One region of the Rugamonas sp. GW822-FHT03B10 genome, then DNA from elsewhere that is predicted to be linked to it. Evidence: predicted binding sites of a transcription regulator. Region 1 holds the regulator's gene; each other region holds the start of a gene.
The links. Region 1 encodes sigma-54, which starts transcription at its own class of promoters, with help from an activator protein. Its sites were predicted from a motif close to TGGCANGNAANCTGCTTT; they were not measured.
Positions count from the first base shown of each region.

Region 1 (4,205 bases):
GGCCGCCATGAAGGCGCCGGTGGCCACCATCGAGCGCGGCGACAGGCGCGACAGACCGCACACGCCGTGGCCGCTGGTGCAGCCCGAACCGTAGCGGGTGCCGAAGCCCACCAGCAGACCGGCCGCGATCAGCGTGCCGCTGCCGGCGTCGATCTGCACGGCGGGCAGGCCCGCCACCAGGCTGTAGGCCAGCGGCGCGGCCACCAGCCCGCCCACGAACGCGAGGCGCCAGCCGATGTCGCCCGCGCGCGGGCGCAGCAGCCCGCCAGCGATGCCGGCGATGCCGGCGATGCGGCCGTTGAACAGCAGCAGCAGGGCCGCCGACAGCCCGATCAGCGCGCCGCCGATCAGCGCGCCCCACGGCGTGAAGAGATTCCAGGCGATAGTCATAATGTGGCTCCTTGGCCGTCGTCATTGCAAAACTGCTGGTACAGCACCTGCAGCACCGCCAGCGCCGCCGGGCTGGCTATCCGGTAAAAAATCTGCTTGCCTTCGCGCCGCGTGCTCACCAGCTCCTCCTGGCGCAGCACCGTCAGCTGCTGCGACAGCGTGGGCTGGCGTATGCCGGTCAACTCCTCCAGCATGCCGACGCTGTATTCGTCCTGCGTCATCTGGCACAGCAGCAGCAGCCGGTCCGGGTTGGCCAGCGCCTTGAGCAGGCCGCTGGCCTGACCGGCCTTGGCCCGCAAATGATCGATATCGATGGTCGCATCGTCCATGCGTCCTCCCTTGCGATTGGTTACAGCGAACATTATACCTAAATATATATTATGTGCGCATAAAATTTCAAGTGGCCGTTTGAACAGGCGAGACGACGTGGTCGACATCCGCGGCAAGAAGGTGGGCGTGATCGGCGGCGGCGGCAACATCGCCATGGCGCTGTTCGCCGGCTGCGTGGCGCGCAGCGCGCCGCCCGGAGGCAATACGGTTTATACCGTTTATATTGTTTTATCGTATCGGCCCGCCGGCGCGGGGCGCAAAAAAGGGCGCCAGATGCGCCCTTTGTTTGGTGTGCCGGGGACCGTCTTATGCGGTGGCGGCGGGTTCGAAGGTGTCCGGCAGATGCTTGATGGCGTCGTGGCCGTGTTCCTGAACTTTGGCTTTGTATTTCATGACCTGGCGATCGAGCTTGTCGATCAGGGTGTCGATGGCGGCGTACAGGTCCTGCGACAGGCTCTCCACGTACACGGTCTTGCCCGACATGCGCAAATTGATTTCGGCCTTCTGGCGCTTCTCTTTCTCGGTGAGGTTATCTACGGTCAGGATGACAGCAATATCAATCACTTGATCGAAGTGGCGTTTGACGCGCTCCAGCTTGTTCTGCACGTATTCGCGGATCGCTGGGGTCACTTCGAGATGATGTCCACTGATGGTGAGATTCATACACACTCCTAAAGATGATGTCGCTGGCGGTTAGTGCCGCGCCCATTGCGGCCGGGCGCGCAGGAACCAGATAACTACAAAGATTTACGGAGACTGACTGGCGGGATCTTCAACGCTTCGCGATATTTGGCAACAGTCCGTCGCGCAATCACCATGCCTTGTTCTCCCAGCATGTCCGCAATCTTACTGTCGGATAAAGGATTTTTAGGGTCTTCTGCTCCTGTCAATTGCACGATCAGTGCCCGTATCGCCGTCGAGGAGGCTTCTCCCCCCGCTTCCGTGGCGACATGGCTACCGAAGAAATATTTCAACTCAAACATGCCATGCGGGGTCAGCATATATTTTTGAGTTGTTACCCGAGAAATAGTGCTCTCGTGTAGTCCCAGTGTATCAGCTATTTCGCGCAACACAAGGGGCCTCATGGCGACCGCGCCATGCGAGAAGAAATTCTTTTGCCGCTCCACGATCGCCTGCGCCACGCGCAGGATGGTGTCGAAGCGCTGGCGCATGTTCTTGATCAGCCACTTGGCCTCCTGCAGCTGGGCCCCCATGGCGCCCTCGCCCTTGCCCTGCTTGAGCAGGTTGGCGTACATGGCGTTCACGCGCAGGCGCGGCATCACGTCGTTGTTCAGGCTCACCTGCCAGCCGTTGCGGGCCTTCTTGACGATCACGTCCGGCACCACGTAGTCCGACACGTCCGACGCGAACGCGGCGCCCGGATGCGGATTGCACTGGCGGATCACGGCCTGGGCCTCGCGCAGGTCCTCCTCGTCGCACTGCAGGGCCTTCTTCAACTTGTTGAAGTCGCGCTGGGCGAACCAGGCCAGGTGCTGCTCGACGATGGTCAGCGCCATGCGCCGCGTCACCAGCGGCACGTGCGGCATGCGCTTGATCTGCAGCGCCAGGCATTCGGACGCGTTGCGCGCGCCCACGCCCACGGGGTCGAAACTTTGCAGCAGGGTCAAGGCGGTGTGCAGTTCCTCGGGCTCGATCGCCAGCTCCTCGGGCAGGCGCGCCAGGATCTCCTCCAGCGGCTCCTCCAGGTAGCCGTTCTCGTCGAGCGCGTCGATGATGATCTCCACCAGCGCCCGGTCGCGCGTCTCCAGCACCGTCACCCGCATCTGCTCCATCAGGTGCTCGCGCAGCGTGCAGTGGTTGGCCTCGAGCTGGGGCCGGGCGTCCTCGTCGTCGGAGGTCTTGGCGCGGCCGGCCTCGCCCCAGTCCATCTCGCCCTCGGGCGCGCCGTCGCCGTCGCCGCCCTCGTACGGTTCGGCCTCGGCCGGCGCGGCGGCGTCCTGCTGCTGGCCGGGCGGACCTTCGGGCGCCGCCTCGGCCGGCGCGCTCTGCTGGCTGATGGCGCCGTCGGCCAGCAGCCGCACCGAGTGGTCGAGCGGATCGTCGAGCCGCTCCAGCAGCGGATTATCGGTCAACAACTGTTCCAGTTCCTGGTGCAACTCCAGGGTGGACAATTGCAGCAGACGGATCGATTGCTGCAGTTGCGGGGTGAGCGCGAGGTGCTGCGAAGTGCGCAGTTGCAATGACTGTTTCATGGCTTGACTTACATACCTTACATACGGAAGTGTTCACCCAGATACACGCGACGCACCGACTCGTTGGCGATGATGTCGTCCGGCCGGCCTGACGCCAGTACCGTGCCCTGGTTGATGATATACGCGCGGTCGCAGATGCCCAGCGTTTCGCGCACATTGTGATCGGTGATCAACACGCCGATGCCGCGTTCCTTGAGGAAGCGCACGATGCGCTGGATCTCAATCACGGCGATCGGGTCGACCCCGGCGAAGGGTTCATCGAGCAGCACGAAGCGGGGGTTGGTGGCCAGTGCGCGCGCGATCTCGACCCGGCGCCGCTCGCCCCCGGACAGGGACAGCGCCGGATTGTCGCGCAGTTTCTCGATTTGCAGGTCGGCCAGCAGGGTATTGAGCCGTTCATCAATTTGCGCCTTGGATAAAGGCTTGCCGTTCACTTGCTGGATCTCCAGCACGGCGCGGATGTTCTCCTCCACCGTCAGCTTGCGGAACACCGACGCCTCCTGCGGCAGGTAGGACAGGCCCATCACGGCGCGCCGGTGGATCGGCAGCGACGAGATGTCGACGCCGGAGATGTCGATCGTGCCCGCGTCCGACGGCACCAGGCCGACGATCATGTAGAACGAGGTGGTCTTGCCGGCGCCGTTCGGCCCCAGCAGGCCCACCACTTCGCCGCACTCGACCTGCAGCGACACGTCGTGCACCACCTGGCGCTTGCCGTAGCTCTTTTGCAGACCGCGCACGATCAGGGTACTGCCGCAGCGTTGGGTCTCCATCGTCATTTCCCCGCCGGCGGCACGGACGCGGCCGGGGCCGCGCCCTTGTTGGACGGCTGGATCACCATGGTGCCGCGGCCGGCGCCGGGCTTGCTCTCGCCGCTGGCCGTGTTCTTGACGGCGAAGAATTCCTTGCGGCTGTCGTAGGAGATGAACTCGCCGCGCACCTCGTCGCTCGGCTTGCCCGCCTCCAGGCGCCGGATCTGGGCGTTCGAGAACAGCTTGACCAGTTCCGTCTTGCCGTCGTACTCGATGCGGTCGGCCTGGCCCTCGACCCACTGGTCGCCCTCGCCGTCGCGCTTCTGGCGGAACGTGGCGGGGGTGCCGGGGGTGCTGGTCATGGTCACGTACTGGTAGCCCTCAGGGTCTTCCTTCATCACGGCCTTGGGCGACTTCATCTGCAGGGTGCCGCGCGTGAGGATCACGTTGCCGATGGCGGTCTTGGTCTGCTTGACGTCGTCCACCTCGAGCTGGTCGAACTTGATTTCGGTGGGCTTGC
Region 1 covers NZ_JBXANP010000001.1:499,693-503,897, reverse strand. The annotation lists gene AC1RQG_RS02305 (YeeE/YedE family protein) at 1-390, opposite strand, end outside; gene AC1RQG_RS02300 (metalloregulator ArsR/SmtB family transcription factor) at 387-719, opposite strand; gene hpf (ribosome hibernation-promoting factor, HPF/YfiA family) at 1,027-1,383, opposite strand; gene AC1RQG_RS02290 (RNA polymerase factor sigma-54) at 1,458-2,933, opposite strand; gene lptB (LPS export ABC transporter ATP-binding protein) at 2,951-3,706, opposite strand; gene lptA (lipopolysaccharide transport periplasmic protein LptA) at 3,709-4,205, opposite strand, start outside.

Region 2 (4,205 bases), 280 kb from region 1:
CGTTCATTTCCGCGTGCGCCGTGCGGTCGCTGCTGGAGGCGTTCATGGCTTCGGCGATGATGGCGCCGTCGGCGCCCACCACCATGGCGGCGAACGGATGGTGGCCCTCGTCGCGCGAACGCTGGGCCAGGGCCAATACATGGGTCAGGAATTGCTGGTCTTGCGGGGTGGCGGTGCTCATGCGCTCTCCTGGATGGGTGGTGCATGCATGGTATGCCGGCCATGCGGCGGAATATACGGTATAAACGATATATACCGTATATTCACGCCATTACTTCGTCAAGCCATCACTTCGGAATGCTGCCTTCCACGCCTTGCACGTAGAAGTTCATCGACATCAGGTCCTTGAACGGCATCACGGCGCCGGCCGCCACCTTGATGGCGCCCGACTGGTCCTTGATCGGGCCCTGGAACGGCGTGAACTTGCCGCTGGCGATCAGCGCCTTCTTCTCCTCGAAGGCCTTGGCCGCGTCGGGCTTGACGGCCGGGTTCAGCGGCGACATCTTGATCATGCCTTCCTTGATGCCGCCGTGCACGTCGGTCGGCTTCCAGGTGCCGGCCATCACGGCCTTGGCGGTGTCGATGTAGTAGCCGCCCCAGCTGTTGACGGACGCCGTCAGGTGCGCCTTGGGTGCGAACTTGACCATGTCCGAATCCCAGCCGAAGGCGTAGATGCCTTTTTCCTGCGCCACTTGCAGCGTGGCCGGCGAGTCGGTGTTCTGGGTCAGCACGTCGGCGCCCTGGGCGATCATGGTCTCGGCGGCCTGGCGTTCCTTGGCCGGGTCGTACCACGAGCTGACCCAGATGACCTTGGTCTTGATGGCCGGGTTGACGCTCTGCGCGCCCAGCGTGAAGGCGTTGACGTTGCGGATCACCTCGGGGATCGGGAACGAGGCGACCATGCCCAGCACGTTGGACTTGGTCATCTTGCCGGCGACCACGCCGAGCAGGTAGGCGCCCTCGTAGGTCTTGGTCTCATAGGTGCCCATGTTCTTGCCCGTCTTGAAGCCGGTGGCGTGCTCGAACACGACGTTGGGGAAGGCCTTGGCCACCTTCTCCGTCGGATTCATGAAGCCGAACGAGGTGGTGAAGATCAGCTTGTTGCCGTCGGCGGCCAGCTTGCGGATCACGCGCTCGGCGTCCGCGCCCTCGGGCACGTTTTCCACGTAGGTGGTCTTGACCTTGGCGCCCAGTTCCTTCTCCAGCGCCAGGCGGCCTTGTTCGTGGGCATAGGTCCAGCCGGCGTCGCCGACCGGGCCCACATAAACGAAGCCGACCTTGAGCGGCTCGGCCGCTTGCGCGGGCGCGGCGGCGGCCAGGCCCAGGGTGGCCGCCAGCGAGGCATAGGCCAGCAGAGTACGACGTTTCATCATGACGTTTCCTGTTCTTGAGTGGGGGCGGGGATCAGAAATGGTACTCGACGCGGATCATCGGGGTCTTGGCCGTGGCGCCCGGGTTGTTGTGGTCCGAGTTGCCGAACTTGTTCTTCCAGTACTGGTACTCGAGGCCGACCTTGAACACGTTCTTGCCCGAGCCCATGGCCGCGCCCACATCGTACATCAGCTGCATGTCGATGTTGGTTTCCGTGGCCGTGTCGCCGCCGAATTCATCCTTGCCCTTGGTGCCGATGAAGTTGGCGTAGCCTTCGAACGACAGCGGGATCGCGGTGGCGATCGGGATGCCCCAGGCGGCCGTCAGCATCGGGTGGGTCTTGTAGCGGTAGCGGTCGACGGCGGTGTTGGTGTAGCCGTTGTAGGGCGCGTTGCTTTCCCACAGGGCCAGCAGGCTGATGTTGAGGAAGCCGGGCACGTCCATCATCAGGGTGGGGCCGGCCACCAGCATGTGCTTCTTGGAGTTGTAGCCGGCGTCGGTCTTGCTGTTGAAGTCGAAGCCTGCCGTCAGGCCCACGCCGCGCACGGGGCCGAAGGCGTAGCTGGCGCCCGTCACCTTGCCCAGGTCCAGCGTGTGGCGGTAGACGGCGTAGGCTTCATGCGCGCCGGTCTTGGCGCCCACCGACGACGGATCCTTGTCGTCCGACATCAGGAAGTCCACGCTGAAGAAGTTGGTGCCGTACTTGTAGCCGCTCACGCCGCTCAGGTTGACGATGCTCTTGCTGATGTCCTGGTTGTTGAACGGCTCGGCGAATTTGGTGCCGTAGCGGTAGCTGATGGAGGTGTCGCTCCAGTCGGCGGCTTGGGCGGCGGTGCAGGCGCTGGCGGCGAGCAGGGCGACGATGGCGGTGTGTTTGAATGGCTGTGGCTTCATGCGGACTCCTGGAACAGAGGTTAAATTAAATCGGACGGCAGGGGTGAGACCTGTGGTGTTGCGGGTTGAATCCAATCGTCGGCAATAATTGGATTCAATTCATGCTTGAGTGAACTAGCAAATAGTAGGCCAGAGTGTCACCGAAATGAAATAAATGCTGCATTTGAGTAAGCCGATTGTGGTTTTTACGCCATGCGGCGCGGACCGCCGGGGCGCGCCACCACTGCCTTGCCGCCCCGTGGACGGGCACGGCGCGCACCACGGACGGGCGGCGCCTGGCAATTCGCCACCTCGTGGTGCGCGGGCCGGCCAGGTGTATGCAATCGGCCTCAGAAACCCGACAGCGCCTCGGCCAGGTTGATCTTGCGTTCCGGTTCGCCCAGCCGCAGCCGGCCTTCGATCTCCAGCAGGTGGTGTTCGATCAGGGCCGTGGCCTCGGCCACCTTGCGCTGTTCGATCAGGGTCATCAGGTCCTGGTGCTCGTCGTTCTCGCACATGGCCGCGCCCGGGCTCTCGTACAGGGCGATGATCAGCGAGCAGCGCGACACCAGCTCCGCCATGAAGCGCTGCAGCACCTGGTTGCCGGCCAGTTCGGCCAGCAGGATGTGGAATTCGCCGCCCAGCCGTATCCAGCCGGCGCGGTCGCCCGTGCGGCGGGCCTGGTCCTCCGCCTCCAGCGCGGCGCGGATCTGTTGCAGCGAGGCCGGGGTGGCGTTGCGGATCACCAGCGGCACGATTTCGCGCTCCACGGCGCGGCGCGCGGCGAAGATGTCGCGCGCCTCCTCCGGCGTGGGCGAGGCGATCACGGCGCCGCGGTTGGGGCGCAGTTCGATGATGTGGTCGTGCGCCAGCCGTTGCAGCGCCTTGCGCACGGTGGTGCGGCTGACCTGGTACAGCTCGCAGAAGTCGGCCTCGCCCAGATGGGTGCCGGGCGGCAGCCGGTGGCTCATGACGGCGTTGACGACGGCGCGGTAGATGCGCAGGTCGATGGCGGTGGTGCCGCGTTTGAGGCGGGCGGCCGGCGCCGTGGCCGCGGCGTTCGCCGCCGCCGCCTTCGCGGTCGCGCCCGCGGCGGCGTTCCCGGCCGGTTCGGCCGGCGCGCCGGCTTTGCGCTTGCCTGTGGCACGGGGCGCGGTGGTGAGGCTGCTCATCTTGATTCTCCTGTAGCGTGCGCGGGTCTGGCGCGGCGGGTCTGCGCCATGTAAAGCAGGATTCGTGCTCATATTGTGTACGAAAGCGGGCCGGATTTGGTGGCTGGTGGATACAATTTCGCGCGTTTGTGGTGAATCCGCACGCTTTATTTAGTGCGTTTTTGCCCACAGCCTGCGCAAAAAAAGTGCGTGAAATCATGCGCGAGGGCGTATGCTTTCATCCATCGCACGCACCAGCGCACACACAATCGCACGCATCATGCGGGCCGCCGGGCGGTGGCACGGAGCTTGCGTAGTTCGATGACGATGCCTTAGAGCATTTGTATACAAGATGGAGGTTCCGCCCGATGAATGACACCGCCGCCCCGGCCACGCCGCCGCGCCACGAGCCGCGCCTGCAGCTGCGGGGCATTTCCAAGATTTATCCGTCCGTCGTCGCCAACGCCGAAGTGGACTTGACGGTGATGCCGGGCGAGATACACGCCGTGCTGGGCGAGAACGGCGCCGGCAAGAGCACGCTGATGAAGATCATCTACGGCGTGACCAAACCCGATGAAGGCCAGATCCAGTGGGAGGGCCGGGAAGTGGCGATCCACTCGCCGCACGACGCGCGCAAGCTCGGCATCGGCATGGTGTTCCAGCATTTCGCGCTGTTCGAGACGCTGACGGTGGCGCAGAACATTTCGCTGGCGCTCGACGAGAAGGTGTCGCCGGAACAGCTGGCGCCGCGCATCCGCAGCGTGTCCGAACAATATGGCTTGCCGCTGGACCCGCAGCGCCTGGTGCACA
Region 2 covers NZ_JBXANP010000001.1:217,626-221,830, forward strand. The annotation lists gene AC1RQG_RS01010 (nucleoside deaminase) at 1-181, opposite strand, end outside; gene AC1RQG_RS01015 (BMP family ABC transporter substrate-binding protein) at 288-1,373, opposite strand; gene AC1RQG_RS01020 (outer envelope protein) at 1,405-2,265, opposite strand; gene AC1RQG_RS01025 (GntR family transcriptional regulator) at 2,595-3,416, opposite strand; gene AC1RQG_RS01030 (ABC transporter ATP-binding protein) at 3,764-4,205, shown strand, end outside.
Region 2: a site for sigma-54 is predicted at 2,380-2,397, ahead of AC1RQG_RS01020 (outer envelope protein). Genes of this name have one in related genera too.

Region 3 (4,205 bases), on a different contig from region 1:
CTGGACCAGCCCAAGGTCGAGGTGCTGGCCGCCATGGCGCGCGACATCAACCCCAAACTGGCCCTGACCCGCTTCCCCAACGGCGTGCACGACGACAACCTGGCCGCCTTCCTCGACGGCGTGGACCTGTACGTGGACGGCCTGGACTTCTTCGCCTTCGCGGCGCGCCAGGCCACCTTCGCCGCCTGCGCCCGGCTGCGCGTGCCGGCCATCACGGCCGCGCCGCTGGGCATGGGCACGGCCGTGCTGACCTTCCTGCCCGGCCGCATGACGTTCGAGGAGTATTTCCGCTGGGGCCGGCGCAGCGACACGGAGAAAGCGCTGCGCTTCCTGGTCGGACTGGCGCCGGCCGGGCTGCACCGCGCCTATCTGGTCGACCCGTCGAGCATCAACCTGGCCCAGCGGCGCGGGCCGTCCACCATCATGGCCTGCGAGCTGTGCGCGGGCGCGGCCGCCACCGAGGCGTTCAAGATCCTGCTCGGGCGCGGCCCGGTGCTGGCCGCGCCCCACGGCTGGCAGTTCGACGCCTACCGCAACCGGCTGGTGCGCACCTGGCGCCCGGGCGGCAACCGCCATCCGCTGCAACGGCTGGCCATGCTGATGGCCAAGCGCGGCCTGCCGGGGGCGCGGCCATGACGCTCGACCCGACGCTGGAGAAGATCCTCGACCTGGCCCGCTGGGCGCCCAGCGGCGACAACACGCAGCCGTGGCGCTTCGAGATCGTCGACGCGCGCCGCCTGGTCGTGCACGGCTTCGACACGCGCGACCATTGCGTCTACGACCTCGACGGCCATCCCAGCCAGATCTCGCTGGGCGCGCTGCTGGAGACGATGCGCTGCGCGGCCAGCCTGTTCCGCCTGACCATGGAAGCGCGGCGCCGGCCCGGCCTGCCCGACAACCGGCCCACGTTCGACGTCGCCTTCACCGGCGTGCCGGCGGCCGAGCCCGACCCGCTGGCCCTGGCCATCGAGCACCGCAGCGTGCAGCGCCGCCCGCTGAGCACGCGCCCGCTGACGCCGGCCGAACGCCTGGCCCTGCAGGCGGCCCTGCCGCCCGGCTACCGCGTGCTGTGGCTGGCCGGCTGGGCGCAGCGCTGGGCCATGGCCCGGCTGCTGTACCGCAACGCCGGCCTGCGCCTGACCATGCCCGAGGCGCACCAGGTGCACCGCGCCGTGATCGAATGGAAAGCCCGCTACAGCGACGACCGCATCCCCGAGCAGGCGCTGGGCGTCGACCCGCTGACGGCGCGCCTGATGCAGTGGGTGATGCAAAGCTGGGGCCGGGTGGCGTTCTTCAACACCTGGCTGGCCGGCACCGTGGCGCCGCGGCTGCAGATGGACCTGGTGCCGGCCCTGGCCTGCGCCGCCCACTTCGTGCTGGTGGCCGACCAGCGGCCGCAATCGGTGGACGACTACGTGGCGGCCGGCCGCGCCATGCAGCGTTTCTGGCTGGCGGCGGCCCGCGCCGGCCTGCAATTGCAGCCGGAGCTGACGCCGCTGATCTTCGCGCGCTACGTGCGCGACAACCGGCCATTCTCGCGCGTGCCCGGCATGCACGCGCGCGCGCGCGCGCTGGCCGGGCTAGCCCAGCTGGTGATCGGCAAGCACGACTTCGACCATGCCGTGTTCATGGGCCGCATCGGCGCCGGCGCCCCGGCCACGGCGCGCTCGCTGCGACTGCCGCTGAGCGCGCTGATCGTGCCGCCGGCGGGACGGGAGTGAGCCATGCGCGCCATCGCGCCGCGTGACATCGCCACCTTCCTGGCGCTGCTGGCCGTGATCGTGCTGGCCGGCGTGGGCAGCACGGCGCTGCTGCTGGGTCGCCTGCCGCTGGGCGACTTCCGCGGCGTGCTGCTGGTGCTGGCCGCCGTCGTACTGACCTACCTGTGGGCCTTTGCCGTGTACCGGCTGTTCCTGCTGGCCCTGCCGCTGCGCGAAGGACCGGTGGCGCCGGGCTCGCGCGACGAGTTCGTGGCCAACGTCAACATCCTGTTCTACCTGATGCTGTTCAACACGCTGATCCGCACCCACTTCCTGCCGGTGCCGCTGCTGCGCCTGGTGTACCTGGCGCTGGGCGCGCGGCTGGGCGCCAACACCTACAGCGCCGGCGTGCTGCTCGACCCGCCGCTCACGCGCATCGGCGCCAACACCATCATCGGCCACGACGCGGTGATCTTCGCCCACGTGATCGAAGGCGCGCGCATGGAGCTGAAGGCCGTCACGATCGGCGACGGCGCCACCATCGGCGCCACGGCCGTGGTGATGGCCGGGGTGGCGATCGGCGACGGCGCCATCGTCTCGGCCGGGGCCGTGGTGGTCAAGGACAGCCGCATCGGCGCCGGCGAGGTGTGGGGCGGCGTGCCGGCCCGGCGCCTGAAGGGCCCGGACGGCGCGGCCTAGCGCCCTGTCGGCGTTCTTGACAGCCGCCCCGCCCCACGTAGGCGGCCCCATCCTCGCTGGCGCGCCAAGTCCCTGATTGGACAGGGAAAAGCGCCGGTGGCAGGGAACTTGCTCAGAACACTGCACAAAACCCGCTTCTCGGTTTTGCGACAAAGCAAGCTGTCCAACTTTCCCTGGAGACTCTCATGAAATTGCATCCAGCCACACTACCGGGCGCCGTCGTGGCCGTCGCGCTGGCCGCCTCCCTGGCGGCGCCGTCGGCGGCCATGGCCGATCCCGTGATCGGCCTGTCCACAGCCGGCAACGGCATCTACGACACCTATGCCGACCTGTGGACCAATGTCACCGACACCGGCCTGGCCACCGGCTTCATCCCCGGCCTGACCGTGGGTCCCGGCGGCGCCGCGCCCTATCTGACCGAACTGCGGACCCAGATGGTGGTCGGCACCATGTCCAACAGCAATATCCCGGCCATCGTCACACCAGCGGGCCTGAACGGCACGTTCGAACTCAGCAAGATCGTGCGCTTCCAGGAACTGGTCGATGCCCAGACGCCCACCACGGCCCACTTCACGCTGCCCGGCAGCCAGTCGGCCGCCATGGACGTGGACCCGCTGCACGCCGGCGTGCAGAACTTCGCCGTGTTCTTCGACCGGCTCGGCACCAGCCAGGCCGTGCCGGGCAATGGCGCCGGCACGGTGCGCTGCTATGGCGCCGGCGTCACCTCGGCCGGCTGCGGCGCCGTCGGCGATCCCGATGGCGACGGCACGCTGATCATGTCGGGCCACCTGGTCTTCAACGACGCCAGCTTCACCGCCAGCGGCGCGGTCGGCACGGGCTCGTTCGATTCGCGCTTCGCGCTCGACTATGTCGACCCGCTGTTCCTCGACGTCGGCACGGCCGGCATCTTCCGCGACAAGTTCACCGGCACCACCAACGTGCCGTCGTTCTTCCTGCCCGACACCATGTGGGATGGCACGGCGCCCGACCCGGGCGGCGTGCCTTTCCTGAAGGTGGATTCGTCGCAAAGCTTCGCCGCCGTGCCCGAGCCGGCCACGCTGGCCCTGCTGGGGCTGGGCTTCGCCGGCCTGGCGCTGGGCCAGCGCCGCAAACAGGCAGGCTGGGCAGGCTGAAAGCGCGCGGGGCCGGCATCGCCACCGTCCTTGATCCGGCAGCCCATGCCGGATTTTTTTACATTGCCGGCCCGTATTCCCGCCCCGTTCCACCGGGCTCAAGCCAAGTCCTTGTTTTGCCGACGAAAATAGATCCTGGCTTGGAACTTGCGTGGATCCGGCTAGATCCCCAGCCGGGGTCCATGCAGCACCAACCCGTACCCGTGCCTCACTTTCCTTGGGAGTCGTCATGAAACACACTTCACTCAACCTGGGCGCCCTGGCCATCGCCGCCACCATGGCCCTGCCCACGGTGGCCCACGCCGGCGCCGCCATCGGCCTGTCCACGCTGGGCAACGGCGTCTACAACACCTATGCCGACCTGTGGACCAACGTCACCGACACGGCGGTGGCCACGGGCTTCGTGCCCGGCCTGACGGTCGGCCCCGGCGGCGCCGCGCCGTACCTGACGGAGCTGCGCACGCAGAACGTCACCGGCACCATGAGCAACAGCAACATCCCGGCCATCGTCACGCCCGCCGGACTGAACTCGGCTTTTGAACTGAGCACGGTGGTGCGCTTCCAGGAACTGGTCGACGCGCAGACGCCCACCACCGCCCATTTCAGCATGCCGGCCACGCAGTCGGCCGCCATGGACGTGGACCCGCTGCACGCCGGCGTCCAGAACTTCGCC
Region 3 covers NZ_JBXANP010000006.1:292,674-296,878, forward strand. The annotation lists gene AC1RQG_RS12870 (ThiF family adenylyltransferase) at 1-636, shown strand, start outside; gene AC1RQG_RS12875 (nitroreductase family protein) at 633-1,721, shown strand; gene AC1RQG_RS12880 (acyltransferase) at 1,725-2,399, shown strand; gene AC1RQG_RS12885 (PEP-CTERM sorting domain-containing protein) at 2,585-3,532, shown strand; gene AC1RQG_RS12890 (PEP-CTERM sorting domain-containing protein) at 3,762-4,205, shown strand, end outside.
Region 3: a site for sigma-54 is predicted at 2,497-2,514, ahead of AC1RQG_RS12885 (PEP-CTERM sorting domain-containing protein). Genes of this name have one in related genera too.

Region 4 (4,205 bases), on a different contig from region 1:
CGCTCCAGCTGTTCGCGCGTGGGCATCAGCTGGGCACGGTTGACCATGCCCCAGCCGTAGTACTGCGTGTTGGCCAGCTCAAGATATTCCACGCCCATCTCCAGCGCCATGTCGATGATGCGCTCCACGTGGTCGAGGTTGTAGCGGTGCAGCACCACATTGAGCACCATCGGATAGTCGTACTGCTTGATCAGCTTCGCCACGCGCGCCTTCAGGTCGAAGGTGCGCGTGCTGCTGAGGAAGTCGTTCATCTCCTTGGTCGAATCCTGGAACGACAGCTGAATGTGGTCGAGCCCGGCCGCCTTGAGGGCGGCGATGCGCTGCTCGGTCAGGCCGACGCCGGACGTGATCAGGTTGGTGTAATAGCCGAGCCGGTTGCCGGCGGCCACCAGTTGTTCGAGATCGTCGCGCAGCAGCGGTTCGCCGCCGGAAAAACCCAGCTGCGCCGCGCCCAGCGCACGGCCCTGGCGCAACACTTCCAGCCACTGTTCCGTGCCCAGTTCATTGCGGTTGGCCGCATAATCGACCGGGTTGTAGCAGAACGCGCAATGCAGCGGGCAACGGTAGGTCAGCTCAGCCAGCAACCACATGGGCGGCGCGATGGCCGCCGTGCTGACCTGCGGGGTGGCCGCGCTAGCCAAGCCAGCCTCGCCGTTGCGCTTCGTCGAGGAAGGCCCGCACGTCCGCGTCCAGATCGCTGGCCTGGAACGCCGTTTCGAGCTCGCGCACGATGTCGGCCACTTCGCGCTTGCCGTCGCAGCGCTTGAGGATCTCAGCCGCGCTGGGGTTGAGCCGCACCAACCCTTCCGGGTACAGCAGCACGTACGCTTGCTGCGCTTCCTCCCATTGCAGGCGGAACAGCCTGGACAGTTTGGGCGTCGTCACTTCGGTCAGCATGATGGGTATCCCCGTTCAGTCGTAGGCGAGCGCGATGGCATCCATCATCGCCCACAGGATGTCGAGTTTGAATTGCAGTATGCCCAGCGCCTGCTCCTGCTGCGCGCGCGTGGTGAAATGGGCCAGCGTGACGGCCAGGCCGTGTTCGACGTCGCGCTCGGCCAGCGAGATGCGGCTGCGGAAGTAGGCCAGCCCTTCCGGCTCGATCCACGGGTAATTCTTCGGCCAGCTGGCCAGCCGGTCCTTGTGGATCTTGGGCGCGAACATCTCCGTCAGCGACGAGCAAACGCCCTCCTGCCACGGCGCCTGGCGCGCGAAGTTGACGTAGGCGTCCACCGCGAAGCGCACGCCGGGCTGCACCGCGCGCAGCGACCACAGATCGTCACGCGCGATGCCGACCGCCTCGCCCAGCCGGCTCCACGCTTCGATGCCGCCGGCGTTGTCACCAAGGCCGTCGTGGTCGTGGATGCGCTGCACCCACAGCCGGCGCGTTTCGCGGTCCGGGCAGTTGGCCATGATGGCCGCGTCCTTGCGCGGGATGTTGATCTGGTAGTAGAAGCGGTTGGCCACCCAGCCCCGGATCTGGTCCGGCGTCAGCGTGCCTTCTTGCATGCGCACGTTGAAGTGATGGTGGATGTGGTAGCCCGCGCCCTTGGCCATCAACTGTTCGGTGAATTCACGCTCGTCCCACGCTGGCCGGCGGTCCGGTTCTGGTCGCGACATCATGTTCATAAGGAAATCTCCATACCGTCATAGGCCAGCTCGATGCCGTGCGCGCCCAGCGTGGCGTGCTGGGGCGAGTCTTCATCGAGGATGGGGTTGGTGTTGTTAATGTGGATCAGGATCTTGCGGGCGGCCGGCATCTCATCGAGCACGGCGATCATGCCGCCCTCGCCCGACTGCGGCAAATGGCCCATGGACGCGGCCGGATTGGGCGAAAAGCCGAGCGCGATCATTTCGTCCTCGGTCCAGAACGTGCCGTCCACCAGCAGGCAATCGGCACCGCGCATGACGGCCGTGGTGGCGGCGTCGAGGCTGCCCAGGCCGGGCGCGTAGAACAGCGTGCGCCCGGTCATCAAGTCCTCCACCAGCAGGCCGATGTTGTCGCCCGGCTGGGGCCGTTCACGGTGCGGCGAATACGGCGGCGCCTTGCTGTGCAGCGGCACGGCCGTCAGCCGCACGCCGCTCAGCGCGGGGATCTCGAACGGTTGCGGCGCGCCCGCCACCGGCAGCGGATGCCATTGCACGCCGCAATAGTGCGACAACACGTCTGCCAGCGGGAAGCCGGTCTGCAAATCGTCCCACACGGAGGCGCTGCAATAGAGCGGGATGCGGCGGCCTTCGCGCAGCATCATCAGGCCCGTCACGTGGTCGACCTGGGCGTCCATCAACAGCACGGCGGCGATGCCGGTGTCGCGCGCGGCGCGTGCAGGCTGCAGGGCCGGCGTGGCGCGGATCTGGGTCAGGATATCGGGGGAGGCGTTGACCAGCAACCAGTCCGTCCCGTTGGCGGAAATGGCGATCGACGACTGGGTGCGGGGGCGGCTGTTGATGCTGCCGTTGCGCACGCCGCTACAGTTGTAGCAGTTACAGTTCCACTGCGGATAGCCGCCGCCAGCCGAAGAACCGAGTACGATGATTTTCATGTTGCCTCGAATCGACTACGCGCCATGGCCGCCGGCAGACACCGGATGGCCACGGCGCACGCCTGTTAGCGGTTGGCGATGTACATCGTGATTTCAAAACCGAAACGGAAATCGGTGAACTCTGGTTTGCTCCATTGCATGGCTGTCTCCTTGAATGTAGATAGATTGAGTGACCGTCCTGAACCACGGGGACATGGTTTCCGGACCATCGCAGCTATCTACGCAAGTTCCATGCCGTCAAGTTTCGGACGACGTGCAAGGGCCGCCGGCGCGGTCGACTGCGCCAGCGTGCAACAAAAGTGTGGAGAAATGGAGCAGCGCCGTGTCAGCGCGGGCGCAGCCGTTGCAGATGACGGTCCAGGCTGTTGGCGAAGTTCTGGCGGTCGGCCTGGCTGAAGGCGGCGGGGCCGCCCGTGTCCACGCCGCTGCCGCGCAATTCGTCGAGGAAGGCGCGCATGGTCAGCATCTGCTGGATGTTGTCGCGGGTGTAGAACTCGCCGCGCGGGTTGAGGGCGTAGCCGCCCTTGTCCAGTACGTCGGCGGCGAGCGGGATGTCGCCCGTGACGACGAGGTCGCCCGCCGCCAGCCGGCGCACGATCTCCTGGTCGGCCACGTCGGCGCCGGACGGCACCTGCAGGGCGCGGATGAAGCGCGACGGCGGCACCCGCATCAGCTGGTTGGCCACCAGTGTCACCTGCAACTGGGTGCGCTCGGCCACCCGGTACAAAATCTCCTTGATGACGGCGGGACAGGCGTCCGCGTCGACCCAGATCCGCATGGCCGCGGCCGGCGCGGTCAGCTCTCCCACAGCTCGCCGTTCGGATTGACGCGGGGCGGGTTGACGCCGAAATGCAGGTAGGCGGCCGGCGTGGCCACCCGTCCGCGCGGCGTGCGCTGCAGGAAACCTTGCTGGATCAGATAAGGCTCCAGCACGTCCTCGATGGTGTCGGCGGCCTCGCCGATGGCGGCCGCCAGGTTGCCGATGCCGACCGGGCCGCCGCCGAACTTGAACAGCACCGCCTCCAGCAGCTTGCGGTCCATCACGTCGAAGCCGACCGTGTCCACGTCCAGCATGACGAGGGCCGCGTCCGCCACGTCCTTGGTGATGTCGCCGTTGCCCTTCACCTCCGCGTAATCGCGCACGCGGCGCAGCAGGCGGTTGGCGATGCGTGGCGTGCCGCGCGCGCGGCGCGCCACCTCGGCCGCGCCGTCGGGTGCGATCTCGGCCTTGAGCAAGGCGGCGCTGCGGGTGACGATGCGGGTCAGCTCGGCCGTGTTGTAGAACTCCAGCCGCGCCACGATGCCGAAGCGGTCGCGCAGCGGATTGGTCAGCATGCCGGCGCGCGTGGTGGCGCCCACCAGCGTGAACGGCTGCAAGTCCAGCTTGACCGAGCGGGCCGCCGGGCCTTCGCCGATCATGATATCGATCTGGTAATCCTCGAGCGCCGGATACAGGATTTCCTCGACCACCGGCGACAGGCGGTGGATCTCGTCGATGAACAGCACATCGTTCGCTTCGAGGTTGGTGAGGATGGCGGCCAGGTCGCCCGGACGTTCGAGCACGGGGCCCGAGGTCTGGCGCAGGTTGACGCCCATCTCGCGCGCGATGATGTTGGCCAGCGTGGTCTTGCCCAGGCCGGGCGGGCCGAACAGCAAGGTGTG
Region 4 covers NZ_JBXANP010000004.1:280,899-285,103, forward strand. The annotation lists gene pqqE (pyrroloquinoline quinone biosynthesis protein PqqE) at 1-641, opposite strand, end outside; gene pqqD (pyrroloquinoline quinone biosynthesis peptide chaperone PqqD) at 634-897, opposite strand; gene pqqC (pyrroloquinoline-quinone synthase PqqC) at 913-1,623, opposite strand; gene pqqB (pyrroloquinoline quinone biosynthesis protein PqqB) at 1,626-2,543, opposite strand; gene pqqA (pyrroloquinoline quinone precursor peptide PqqA) at 2,609-2,683, opposite strand; gene AC1RQG_RS09385 (YaiI/YqxD family protein) at 2,869-3,321, opposite strand; gene ruvB (Holliday junction branch migration DNA helicase RuvB) at 3,339-4,205, opposite strand, start outside.
Region 4: a site for sigma-54 is predicted at 2,763-2,780, ahead of pqqA (pyrroloquinoline quinone precursor peptide PqqA). Genes of this name have one in related genera too.